Linked DNA regions of Chryseolinea soli. The protein of the gene in region 1 interacts with the protein of each later gene in a pairwise test. Links are inferred from orthologs where the notes say so. Each region holds a gene or a part of one and is shown on either strand. Other genes may lie near its edges. The genes, in order: sucC and sucD.

Region 1 (6,505 bases):
CCGCCAGGCCGTTGCCACGACCTTAGAAAGGCTGGATCCGAACCTGCTTGAAAAAGACTATCCCGCACCCGTTTTCGACTACGCCATGACCACGTCCTTTTTCCTTATTCACCTGTCGGCGCACTTGGGCTATCACCTCGGACAAATCAATTATCACCGCCGGCTTTGTGCTGCGTCTTCGTGAAAAGCTGACTTTCGTTGGTTTAGGATGAGGCCTAAGGCCAGAGCATGCGTCACAAAACGGATGGATTTGTTAAATTTGCGCCCACGATGAAAAAAGTGGCTTTTTACACGCTGGGATGCAAACTCAACTACTCGGAGACCTCCACGATCTCGCGTTTATTTGAGGAAAAAGGCCATAAAAAGGTCGATTTCACCGACACGCCCGACATTTTCATCATCAACACCTGCTCCGTCACAGAGAACGCCGACAAAAAATGCCATAAGATCGTGCGCGAGGCCCGCAGCATATCGCCCGATGCCTATGTGGCCATTATCGGGTGCTATGCCCAATTGAAGCCCAAAGAAATTGCCGAAATACCCGGCGTGGATGCTGTGCTGGGAGCCGCCGAAAAATTCAGGCTGGTGGAATTGCTGGACGGCTTTGTCCGTCAACCACAAGCCCAGGTGTTTGCTTCCGATATTGAAAAAGCCAACCGGTTCAACACCTCCTACTCACTCCACGACCGTACCCGCACTTTCTTAAAAGTACAGGACGGATGCGACTACTCGTGCACCTTTTGCACCATCCCCCTGGCCCGCGGCAACAGCCGCAGCGACAGCATCGCTAACATCGTGAAAACCGCCGAAGAGATCGCCACCACCGAAGTGCGGGAGATCGTACTCACCGGGGTGAACACGGGCGACTTCGGACTCCAGGAAGGAAAACGTGTGGAACGATTTGTTGATCTCATCAAAGCACTGGACCAGGTAGAAGGCATCGACCGCTTCCGGATCTCTTCCATTGAACCGAATTTGCTCACCGACGAGATCATCGCTTTTGTGTCGCAGTCGCAGCGATTTGTTCCGCACTTCCATATTCCGTTGCAATCCGGTTCCAATAAAGTATTGAAGTTGATGAAGCGCCGCTACCTGCGCGAGCTTTACCACGACCGCGTGAACACCATCAAGTCGCGCATGCCTCACTGCTGCATCGGCGTTGACGTGATCGTTGGATTTCCCGGCGAGACCGACGAAGATTTTCTGGAGACCTATCAATTCCTGAACGAACTGAACATATCGTACCTCCACGTATTCACGTACTCCGAAAGAGAAAACACACCCGCAGCTTCCATGTCTGGAAAAGTGCCGGCCCACGTGCGTGCAGAGCGCTCGAAGATGTTGCACATTCTTTCGGATAAAAAGCGCCGGAAATTCTATGAAGAAAACCTGGAGCGCGAAGCCACCGTGCTTTTCGAGAACGATGTGGAAGAGGGCATGATGCACGGCTTCACGGAGAACTATATCCGCGTCGTCGCCAAGTATGATCCCGTGTTGGTAAATGAGTTGAGGAAAGTAAAACTCCTTCAGATACAAGCGAAAGGACTGGTGGAAGTGGAAGATGCCGTGTCTGAGGTGCACCTGCATTGATGTTGCCTTCCTGCAATTATCGATGAATTCGCTGCTAAAAATGCATTCTTTTATGAAGTTCCCGGTTTCCGCTGTGTTGTAAGAATAACCGACGCGGTGCCCCCTCACGATCTTGCTCTTTACTTGCTAAGACATTGAATATCAGCCTTCAGACAATCTAAGGAATGACATTCACTTGCAGTCTGCAAAGCTCTTTTTTTCGAAAGGGGTGCGTAAGATTAGTCCCTTGCGAACAGCAAATTTCTGACGCGAAGTCCATATCGATCGTAACCTCCCCCATTCTTACACGATTGCCAAAAGCCCCTACAATGCCAGGTGCGTGGAGCCACGCCCACCTACCTTTGTATTGTCATTGTGTTATACGGCTTGCAGAACGATTTTGAGGGGAGCCAGGAAGAAGACCACGAATGGTGAAGAGATGAGTGGGGTCTTCTTTCTTTCTATTTTTTCTATTTCACGCGGCCTTGATGCGGCCATCTTTTAATTCAATTTTCCGGTCGGCCATAGTAGCCAACGACTCGTTGTGGGTAACGATCACAAAGGTCTGCCCGATTTCCGTCCTCAACTTGAAAAACAAATTATGCAACTCGATAGCATTGTGCGAGTCGAGGTTTCCGCTGGGTTCGTCGGCCAGGATGAGGTCGGGTGCATTGATCATGGCGCGGGCCACAGCAACGCGTTGTTGTTCGCCTCCGGAGAGCTCCGACGGTTTGTGATGCATGCGTTCGTGCAAGCCCAACCGATCCAGGAGCGACAGGCCCCTTTCTTTCACTTCCCGATCGGAGCGTCCACCGATGAGGCCGGGAATGATCACATTCTCCAGTGCCGTGAATTCCGGTAGCAGGTTGTGAAATTGGAACACAAAGCCGATAGACTTGTTTCGAAAGGCTGCGAGGTTCCGCGCCGACTGGCTGAAGACATCCTTGTCCTGGATGAACACTTTGCCCTTGTCGGGTGTGTCCAACGTGCCGAGGATGTGAAGTAAGGTGCTTTTGCCGGCGCCGGAAGCGCCAACGATGGTGACCACCTCTCCCTTGCCGATCTGCAGGTCGATCCCCCTCAATACCGGCAGGGCGCCATATGACTTTTCAATATTCGTGGCCCGAAGCATCCTCGATTTGTATGTTTTTGTTTTGAAATACAGCTGTAAATAAGCTAGTTTCGCCCAAAACAAAAAATTCATGAACATCCACGAATATCAGGGCAAGGAGATTCTCAAGAAATACGGGGTAACCATTCAACGCGGCATCGTGGCCGACACACCGGATAGCGCTATTCAGGCAGCCAAAGAGTTGCAGGCCGAAACCGGTACGAAATGGTTTGTGGTGAAGTCCCAGATACATGCCGGTGGCCGTGGAAAAGGAAAAGTAAAGGAAACGGGTTCTCATGGCGTGGTGCTTGCCAAAAACATCACGGAAGTGCCCGATAAAGTAAAAGCCATTTTGGGCGGCACCCTGGTGACCCATCAAACCGGGCCGGAAGGCAAAAAAGTAAATAAAGTGCTCATCGCCGAAGACGTATACTACCCCGGCGAAAGCGAGCCAAAGGAATATTATATGAGCATCCTGCTGGATCGCTCCAAGGCTTGTCCCGTGATCATGGCCTCCACCGAAGGGGGTATGAACATCGAGGAAGTAGCCGAAACCCACCCGGAGAAGATCATCAAAGAATGGATTGACCCGGCCATTGGCTTGCAGGCTTTCCAGGCCCGCAAGATCGCTTTTGCCCTGGGCTGGGAAGGCAATGCCTTCAAAGAGGGTGTGAAATTCATTGGCTCCCTCTACAACGCCTACCTGGGCCTGGATGCCTCCATGTTCGAGATCAACCCCCTCTTGAAAACCTCCGATAACCGCATCCTGGCCGTCGATGCCAAGGTGAACCTGGACGACAATGCCTTATATCGTCACAAGGACCTGGCGGAACTAAGAGATATCACCGAAGAAGATCCGTTGGAAGTGGAAGCAGGCAAAGCCGGCCTCAACTATGTGAAGCTCGACGGTAACGTGGGCTGCATGGTGAACGGCGCCGGCCTGGCCATGGCGACCATGGACATCATCAAATTATCCGGCGGCGAGCCCGCTAACTTCCTGGACGTGGGAGGTGGAGCAAACGCCGAAACCGTAGAAGCAGGCTTCCGGATCATCCTGAAAGACCCCAATGTGAAAGCTATCCTCATCAACATCTTTGGCGGCATCGTGCGTTGCGACCGGGTTGCCAATGGTGTGGTCGAAGCGTATAAAAAGATAGGCGATATCCATGTGCCTATTATCGTAAGATTGCAGGGAACGAACGCCGAAGAAGGAGCAAAGATCATCGAACAATCGGGCCTGAAAGTGTTTTCGGCCATTGTTCTAAAAGACGCGGCGCAGCGGGTCAAGGAGGTTTTGGCCTGATGACCTTCGCCCAATAAACAAAATTGCTTATCTTACGTTTTGCATTTATACCCCTATGAAAAGGTTAGCTACCCTCACCCTAATCAGTGTTATAGGAATGCCCTTACTGGGGTATTCCCAAAGCTTCAACTTACTGCGCCAGGATCGAAACTTCCTGGTGAGCATTGGTTCGGGCACTGCTAACTACTATGGGGAAATGGTAAACCCAGGTGAATTTGGCAAACTAAAGCCCAATATCGCCCTTGGCGCAGAGTACTACCTCAACAGCCGTATCAGCGCGCGGGCAGAACTCACCTGGTTCCAATTGTCGGGCGACGATAAAAAAGCAAACGACAGCCGGAAGCTGCGCAACCTCTCGTTCACAGCCAATTGCATAGAATTCAGCGCCTTAGGGGCGATTAACCTGAGCCCTATGGGCCTGCGTTTCTATCAGCGGTCTACGCTTAACTTTCATGCTTTCGTCGGGATCGGCCTTCTATACTTCAACCCCAAGGCCAATTACCAAGGCCATTCCTATGCACTCCAGCCCTTGCAAACGGAAGGTGTCAAGTATAGCCGCATCCAGCCGGTTATACCCCTCGGCCTGGGAGCCCGTGTAAAGTTGAACCCCTTCTTCAATATCCTGGTGGAAGCCGGATATCGCATCACGTTCACCGATTACCTGGACGACGTAAGCGCGCGGAAATACCCTGCCCCAGCCACCTTGAAAAGTGACCTTTCGCGGGCGTTGTCTGATCGACGGGGAGAGCTCGGCCCTGTGAACACCAATGACACCGATGGCATCCGGGGAAATCCGGATAAAAAGGATGGTTATTTTATCACCAACATCACTTTGCAGTATTATTTGCCTGTGACCCTGTTCGAGAACTCCGACCGGAAGCTCTATAACCGGAAACGCAAGGCATATTACCGCAGACCAAGAAGCCGGTAAGCCCCGAGCACTCTCCGCGACCCATTCCGCACCTATTTTTTTTGAATTTCTGACGGCAAATCCTGACAGGACGCGCTTCGTTTTGTATTTTTGCGACCCCTGCCTTTGCGCTGAAAGCCATTTTTTAATATTGCATGCGAAGAGAGTATTCCCTGAAATTTAAGAAACTGAAGCGTATCCCGGCCCTCGTATTGGCGTCGGTGACGATCGGCGTGCTGTCGGCCTTGCTCACGGATACCTTAAAGCTGGTGACGGAGCATTATGAGGGACAACTGTACGACCGCTTCCTGGAACACAACGCCCTGATCATTGCCTTGCCCTTTGCGGGCTTTATTGCCATTCTGCTCCTGCGTCACTTCCTTTTCCGGAACACGGTCAACAAAGGCATGCGCGAGGCCATGGACTGTTTATCGGCCCGGACAAAATATTTACCTGCGTACAAAATTCCTTCGCATTATTTTAATGGCTTTCTAACGGTGATCTTTGGAGGCTCTACAGGCATCGAAGTGTCTACCGTGGTGGCTACCGCTACCGTTGGTTCTCTATCCAGTCAAAAAACCACCTGGTTGAAACGGTATAAGAACGAGTTGATCTGTGCGGGCATCGCCGCCGGGATCACGGCGCTGTTCAATGCGCCCCTGGCAGGCGTTGTGTTTGCTATGGAAGTGTTCGCACAGAAGATAAACAAACGTCACCTGCTGAGCACTGGGGCGGCGGCCTTCACGGCCTATGCTGTGAACCTTGGCTTAGGCGACGAACCTGTGTTCCGCTTGACAGTAACGCACTGGAATACGTTCGCTATGCCCTATTTTGTCCTGCTCGGTGTACTTGCGGGAGTCTTTTCGACGTTGCTGACGCGATCCATTGTGTGGGTAAAAGACTTTTCACAGATCATTGAAAATACCTTCGTAAAGATCCTGTTGGTGTCGGCGGTCATTTCAGTCTTTATTTTCATGTTCCCCAATTTGTATGGTGAAGGATACTCCTCCATCAATGCCATGGAGAACTCACCCGTTACCACGCAGGCGTTGCTAAGCCTTGCCTTGGTGCTGATGATCAAACCCGTGGTGACCTCGCTTACGTTGAGCGCAGGCGGTGACGGTGGTGTATTTGCTCCCAGCCTGTTCATGGGCGCCTTCCTCGGCTTTTTGATGGCTTCCCTGTTGAATACCTATTTTCATGCCGGCGTTGTACCTGTCAATTTCATCGTCATCGGCATGGCGGCCTTGCTGAGCGGAAGCATACACGCACCCCTCACCTCGATCTTTCTGCTGTGTGCCGTGACGGGAAATTATACACTCTTTGTTCCGATCGTTGTCGCCTCGGTGGTGGCCAAGATCGTGGCCCGGCTTATCCTTCCTTATACCGTATACTCTTATTCCCCGGTGTACCGGAAGTAAAAACTAAAAGAACGGCAGCGCACAAAAAAAGAGCGCTCTTTAGCAGAACGCTCCTTTTAGGCTGGTCTATGGCCGATGACTGCTTTTTTGCGAGACCATCGGTCGCCCTACCGGAATTTTTTATTGCAGCAAAATGCCTTGATACTTTTTGGTATCCTTCAAGGTTTGTGCGATCCCCTTGCTCACGGAGA
Region 2 (6,508 bases), 2.1 Mb from region 1 along the record:
GTAGTTGCACGGCCCCATCCGTTTCTATTTGCTCCGCGATAATTTCAGCAACCTGTTCTTCTTCGCGCACGCTTCGCAGCGGTGTTGGGAGGATCCATTGATAGTCCGTGGCATCGGTCCAGCCGGACGCCTCGTAGGTGTGTGTCGATCCCTGACAAATGATTTCGTCGCCTGATATGATACCGGTTCCTTGTGGGACCGTTCGTACAATGACGATGGCGCTTCCGTCCATGTCGGTTTCGCATCGGCCGCCGGTGGTGGCGTGAATGGTGAAGGTGCCGTTGCTGGCTATGGGGTTGGGGTAGACAAAGGGACCACCGGGAGAAGTCAAGGTGATGCCCGTGGACTGTCCATCTCGCTCCAATTCATACGCTATGTTGGATTGGCTGTTCACTAGCCCGATCGTGAGGCCCGCATGGCCCAGGCATATTTCACCCCCACCGGTGACCGCAAATTTTTTTACTTCCGGTTGAACGGTTGCCGTCACATCGATCGGCGGGCCCATGCATCCGTCCTGTTTGGGCACGATGGTGTAAGTAACCGCTTTATGTTGTGTTCCCCGGTTTGTCAATGCCTGGTGTATGACAGGGGCCTGCCCGGGTCCGGCGCCTTGTATTCCGGTTGGCGCACTAGCCGTCCAGTTGTATTGAGCAGCTCCTTGCAAAGCGACGTCGAAATATTCGCCGCTGCAGAGATTGGCCGGCGATTGTATGATGGCGGTAGCGGTTGGGAATGGTTTGGTGGTGAGTCTTACCGTGGCATCGGCCGCACAAAAGGTTGTTGTGTTGGTAACATTGGCCGTCAACACGGTTGTGCCCGTGAAGTGAAAGTTTGCCGGATCGCTAATGGAGGCCCGGGGTGAGGAGGTGAACCACGACACGAAAAGGTTGGCGGGATCTGAAACGGTTAGTGCGTTGTTAAACGTGTTAAGATCGACGATGGCGGCACCGCCTCTTGCTGTCACACTTTCGCAAACCGTTTTTGCGAGGGGCGTTACGGTGGGGAGCGGTCTCTCATGCAGGGAAAATACTGTGGATTGACTTTGGCAGTCAGCGCTCAACGTACTGGTCACTGTGCATCTGAAATCTCGGTTGCCCAAACCTGCAGCATTCAAAATGGTCAGCGTATTCGCGTTTGCTCCGTTGTAAGTGGAGCTTCCGAATGCAATGTCTGTGAAACCCGTTCCATCATCGTATTGCCACTGACTGTTCACTCCTCCCCCAGCAGATACCGTGATCGAAAAACTTGTGCCCGCACCTGAGCATACCTCTGCACTAACGGGCGATTTGGCCGAAATGGATGGCGGCGACACGATCACAACTTCGACAACATTGCTCTCGCATGGCCGAAAGGGAGGTGGCGTATGGGGGGGTGCAGGGATGCCCGACAGCGAAGCGATTCTTCTAAAGTAGTAGGTCCCCGGCGATGTGGGAACCGGGAGATCTTCTGCGTTCACGCCCAGAGAAGCGAATCCGCCAGTCGCGGATGAAGTTGACATCTCCCAATCGTAAGTCATTGGTCCTGTGTGGACGCTGGTGGCCGCGGGCTGGACGATCGTTGCCGGCGTGGTTGTCAGGCATAACGGCGAAGGCTGTGTGATGGTGTTGGTCATTCCCATGCAGGACGGCGCCTGACCAAACATAGGTGCATTCGGCATCACAGCCAGGAAAAAAACGGACAGGCAGGTCTGCAGGAACGGGTTCATGATCGATTCGTTTTCCTGCAAAGTATTTCACACTACTGCAACCACATTTCAGTAGAAAAAGATGCGACTGATTTTTTCGCGTCCTGAAAAAATATCCAAGGGGCTATGCGTTTTCATCGACGTTTTTAACGGCGTCCGATTGAAATTTTAAAAAAAGAAAAAGGCCACCTTTCGATGACCTTTCTTAAAACACACGGTTGTGAACCGTTGCTTATTACATCTTACTCACTACTTCTTTCGCAAACTCCGAGCATTTCAGCAGGGTTGCGCCTTCCATGAGGCGGTGGAAATCGTAGGTTACTTTCTTTGCATTGATGGCGCCTTCCAATCCTTTGATGATGAGATCGGCAGCTTCTTTCCAGCCCATGTATTCGAGCATCATGACACCGGAGAGAATGACAGAGCCGGGATTCACTTTGTCCTGGCCGGCGTATTTAGGTGCTGTGCCGTGTGTGGCTTCGAAGATGGCGTGGCCGGTTACGTAGTTCACGTTTCCGCCGGGCGCAATGCCGATACCTCCCACGATGGCAGCGAGCGCATCGGAGATGTAGTCGCCGTTGAGGTTCAAGGTTGCAACCACCGAATATTCATCCGGGCGCAGCAATATCTGCTGGAGGAATGCGTCGGCGATGGCGTCTTTGATGATCAGTTTATGATCACCTTTCTGGATCACTTGCCAAGGACCACCATCGAGGTCTACGGCTCCAAATTCGCTTTTCGCGAGGGCATATCCCCAGTCGCGGAAACCGCCTTCGGTGAACTTCATGATGTTGCCTTTGTGCACGAGTGTAACGCTGGGCAGCTTGTGCTCGAGGGCGTATTTCAGTGCCGAGCGCACGAGACGTTCGGTTCCGTCTTTGGAAACGGGTTTGATGCCGATACCCGAATTTTCGGGGAAGCGGATCTTCTTATAGCTCTTCGGGAAATTGTCTTTCAACAACTGCAGGAATTTCTTGTTCTCTTCCGAGCCTTCCTGAAATTCGATGCCGGCATAGATGTCTTCGGTGTTTTCGCGGAAGATGACCATGTCGGTCTTTTGAGGCTCCTTCACGGGCGAAGGCACGCCCTTGAACCACCGCACGGGACGCACACACGCATAGAGGTCGAGTTCCTGGCGGAGGGCCACATTGAGGGAGCGAATGCCGCCGCCTACCGGTGTGGTGAGGGGGCCTTTGATACCTACTAAATATTCTCTGAAGACGGTGAGCGTTTCTTCGGGCATCCAGTTGCCGGTTTTGTTAAACGCTTTTTCGCCTGCCAGAACTTCCTTCCAGTTGATCTTCCGCTTTCCGTTATAGGCCTTTTCTACCGCTTTGTCGAATACCAGTTGAGATGCAGGCCAAATGTCTACGCCGGTTCCATCGCCTTCAATAAAGGGAATCGTAGGATTATCAGGCACGTTCAGCTTACCGTTGCTGATGCTAATTTTCTGATCGCTCATTGTTTGTAATGCGTTAAAAGTGAATGTTTTGTGATGCCCATTTTTTTGGGCGCGGAAAATTAAAAAATCTCAACCAGAAATGAAGATATTTTTACTCGGCCTGGCGTTTATTGGTAAATTTCTCTATGAAATCGTTTTCCCTTCTTCTGGCAAGCAGTCTGGTGCTGTTTGGCCTCGGCGGCTTCCATGAGCGGCCCTATCCTGTTGCAACGGTCTGCCTTAGTCCAGAAGAGAAGAAACTGTATGACCTGATCATGGTCTACCGCCGGGAAAACCACCTGGAATCGATTCCGCTCTCTACCAAACTCTCGCAGGTGGCTCAGACCCATGCACGCGATCTCTCCGAGCACTATACCTTCGACCCCAAGAACAAATGCAACCCCCACAGTTGGTCGTCGCACGGAAAATGGACGTCGTGCTGTTATACCAACGATCACAAGAAAGCCTCCTGCATGTGGACCAAGCCACAGGAAATTGCCGGCTATACGGGCAATGGTTTTGAGATCGCCTATTACAGTTCCGTTGGCGCCACGGCGAAAGAAGGACTTGACGGTTGGAAAGTAAGTCCCGGCCACAATCCCCTGCTCATCAACAGCGGCACGTGGGAAAAGGCAAAATGGAAGGCCATCGGCATTGGCATCTACAAAGAATACGGGCTGGTGTGGTTTGGCGAGGTAGACGATGTGGCTCCCGACCTCTGTCCATAAAAGAGTATTGTTTTGAATTCAGTTTCCCATTCCTGGACTGGCCTCCACTCTAAAAAGGCCAAAACACCGATATTTTAAGGTTTTTTTCTCCTGGCTTGCTATTGGCATTTGGATACATAACACAACAAACAAATTGTTTTATGATCCTCAAGTTCATTTTCAGCAAGCTTTCTTTAGAAAGTCAGGTGAAATACCTCAAAAGAAAAGGTGTAGCCCTGGGAACGCGCGTGAAAAATGGCCGCAAAATCTACATCTACATGCTCCGCGACTTGTTCGTAGAGGTGATCTACCAAAACGACAACGCCGATCAAAAAGCCGAAAAGCTCAGCATGCTGCGCGGGTTGAAAAACCTGAACGAATACCTGGAAAACGAATTCAGAACTACTTTTTAATAGGAAATTGGGGCCGGCGACTATTTTTTGCCGGCCAATACTTTCACCATGGTTTCGCCAATCTCGGCGGGTGATTCTACCACGGTGATGCCACACTCGCGCATGATCTTCATCTTAGCCGCTGCGGTGTCGTCGGCGCCGCCAATAATGGCACCCGCGTGGCCCATTCTGCGACCCGGAGGGGCAGTCTGGCCGGCGATAAATCCAACCACTGGCTTCTTATTTCCCGAATCCTTGATCCAACGGGCCGCTACGGGCTCATAGTTTCCGCCGATCTCGCCGATCATGACGATGGCGTCGGTTTCGGGGTCATTCATTAACAATTCTACAGCATCTTTTGTGGGTGTTCCGATGATGGGGTCGCCGCCAATACCAATAGCGGTGGAGATGCCCAGGCCGGCTTTCACGATCTGGTCGGCTGCTTCATAGGTGAGGGTTCCCGACTTAGACACGATGCCGATCCGTCCTTTCTTGAACACAAAGCCGGGCATGATGCCTACTTTGGCTTCGCCAGGGGTGATCACGCCAGGGCAGTTGGGACCGATGAGGGTTACGCCGCCTTTGCTTTGCAGATATTTTTTGGCCGTCATCATATCCTTTACGGGTATGCCTTCGGTGATGGTGATGACTACTTTAATGCCTGCGTCTACGGCCTCCATGATGGCGTCGGCGGCGAAGGCAGGGGGCACGAAGATGATGGACACGTCGGCACCCGTTTTCTCAACGGCTTCTTTCACGGTGTTGAATACCGGTCTTCCCAAGTGTTCGGTTCCACCTTTCGCAGGGGTTACACCCCCTACTACGTTTGTTCCATATTCAATCATCTGGCCCGCGTGAAAGGAGCCTTCGGAACCTGTGAAACCCTGAACGATGACACGGGAATTTTTATTTACCAGTACACTCATGGAAGTTTGTCGTTTGCTTTTGAGAAGCACAAAAATAGGATAATAAACCTTTTGACCAAACGCGCCGCAAACAAGAAAAGCTGCCGGGTGAGGGCAGCTTTTCTTTATTCTTTGGGCGGTCGGTTTACTTTTTAACCAGCTTTTTGATGTTGTTCCGCACCAGGAAGTCGGTGTAGGACTGTTGGTAGGCGGGTTCGAGTTTGGCTGCTTCCTGGAAGGCTGTGCCAGCGTCGATGAGGAGGTTGTTCTCTTCGAACAAGGCGGCGATGAACAGTTTATTGATCGCGGTGGGCTCTGTGGCGGCCAACTCAGCATAAGGCCCCTTGATCTTATCGCGCGTGGCCTTGGGGGCCTTCTTCAACGTAAAGTTTTCCGATTTGTGATTCTTGTTGGTCTTCGATACCACATTTACGATGATGTTGTTCTCGGGGCCAAAAGTGGGGTCGGCAAGGTCTACTTCCATCCATGAGTCGGATGTTTCCTTCTTCAGCAGTTCATCGCCAAACAGTGTGGTGAAAGTCACCGTGTAGGGTTTCAGTTTTTTCTCATCGTCCCAGCTGATAATTATTTTGTTACCAAACACTTCGTTGTGGTTCACTGGCAAGTATAACGCAATGAACTCGTCGCCGCGTGTTACGGCCCCTGTTGCGGCAAGGGTGTTTTTGGGTGAAGTGGCCGAGCTTAGCACGAAGTCGGTATATTTATTCAGCACGCTGGGTCCGGGTTTCACCTGATTGGCAAAGTCTATCACCTTGTAGGTGCCGGCCGGTTTTTTCACTTCGAAGGGCTTCCCGGTGACGTGCACCAAACCGACGTAAGCGTTTTCAGAAAGCTTCAGTTCGTCGGCGGGTTTGAGGCTGGCGCCCACCTTAAGGGGTTGCCACCCGGAACCGGATTTCATTTCATTCTTGCCTTTGCTGACAAGCACTTTAAAAGCATACTCTTGCGCATAGATGTGGCCGAAACCTACCAGCGCCATGACGACCAATGCCAACTTAGAGGATTTCATAATATAGACAGTATAAGAGAGTTAAGGTTTTACTTTAGCAAAACTAATACAATCCTAACGAATAGCATATACCCGAAAAAGCGAAAGCCGCGTTGTGCGGCCTTCGTGTTCTCTTTATAATAGTGGGAGGCTACTATTTCTTTATGCCGTTACGCACCAGGAATTCATCCAATGCTTCCTGATAGGTAGGCACATCGGGCGCGAGTTGGATAGCTTCCTCGTAGGCGGTAATGGCGTCGATGAGCAGTTTATTTTCTTCGAAGAATCCGGCACGCAAATATTTATTCAATGCTGTGGGCTCCATGGTTCCACCCATTTCATTGTCAATCTTAGTTTTAAGGCCAGCCTG

What was found.
Region 2: the proteins of sucC (region 1) and sucD interact in binary tests that used the Escherichia coli proteins (3 or more experiments, as listed by UniProt). The link is inferred for Chryseolinea soli from one-to-one orthologs.

The regions. Positions count from the first base shown.
Region 1 is NZ_CP032382.1:4,832,532-4,839,036, reverse strand. Bases 2,091-4,877 are described here. They hold sucC (ADP-forming succinate--CoA ligase subunit beta), read left to right. Parts: upstream 2,091-2,771; coding sequence 2,772-3,983; downstream 3,984-4,877. Other genes in these bases: D4L85_RS20535 (DUF6089 family protein), read left to right, coding at 4,039-4,877; D4L85_RS20545 (ABC transporter ATP-binding protein), read right to left, coding at 2,091-2,701. Also shown: D4L85_RS20555 (DinB family protein), read left to right, coding at 1-184; tRNA (N(6)-L-threonylcarbamoyladenosine(37)-C(2))-methylthiotransferase MtaB, read left to right, coding at 271-1,590; more of D4L85_RS20545, read right to left, coding at 2,045-2,090; more of D4L85_RS20535, read left to right, coding at 4,878-4,914; D4L85_RS20530 (chloride channel protein), read left to right, coding at 5,049-6,314; mreB (rod shape-determining protein), read right to left, coding at 6,435-6,505. UniProt on the Escherichia coli protein: Succinyl-CoA synthetase functions in the citric acid cycle (TCA), coupling the hydrolysis of succinyl-CoA to the synthesis of either ATP or GTP and thus represents the only step of substrate-level phosphorylation in the TCA.
Region 2 is NZ_CP032382.1:2,763,743-2,770,250, reverse strand. What follows is about bases 3,209-5,998. They hold sucD (succinate--CoA ligase subunit alpha), read right to left. Parts: upstream 5,151-5,998; coding sequence 4,266-5,150; downstream 3,209-4,265. Other genes in these bases: D4L85_RS11905 (hypothetical protein), read right to left, coding at 5,275-5,998; D4L85_RS11915 (hypothetical protein), read left to right, coding at 3,994-4,245; D4L85_RS11920 (CAP domain-containing protein), read left to right, coding at 3,272-3,853. In the rest of the region: D4L85_RS11930 (PKD domain-containing protein), read right to left, coding at 1-1,705; icd (NADP-dependent isocitrate dehydrogenase), read right to left, coding at 1,920-3,146; more of D4L85_RS11905, read right to left, coding at 5,999-6,159; D4L85_RS11900 (hypothetical protein), read right to left, coding at 6,293-6,508. UniProt on the Escherichia coli protein: Succinyl-CoA synthetase functions in the citric acid cycle (TCA), coupling the hydrolysis of succinyl-CoA to the synthesis of either ATP or GTP and thus represents the only step of substrate-level phosphorylation in the TCA.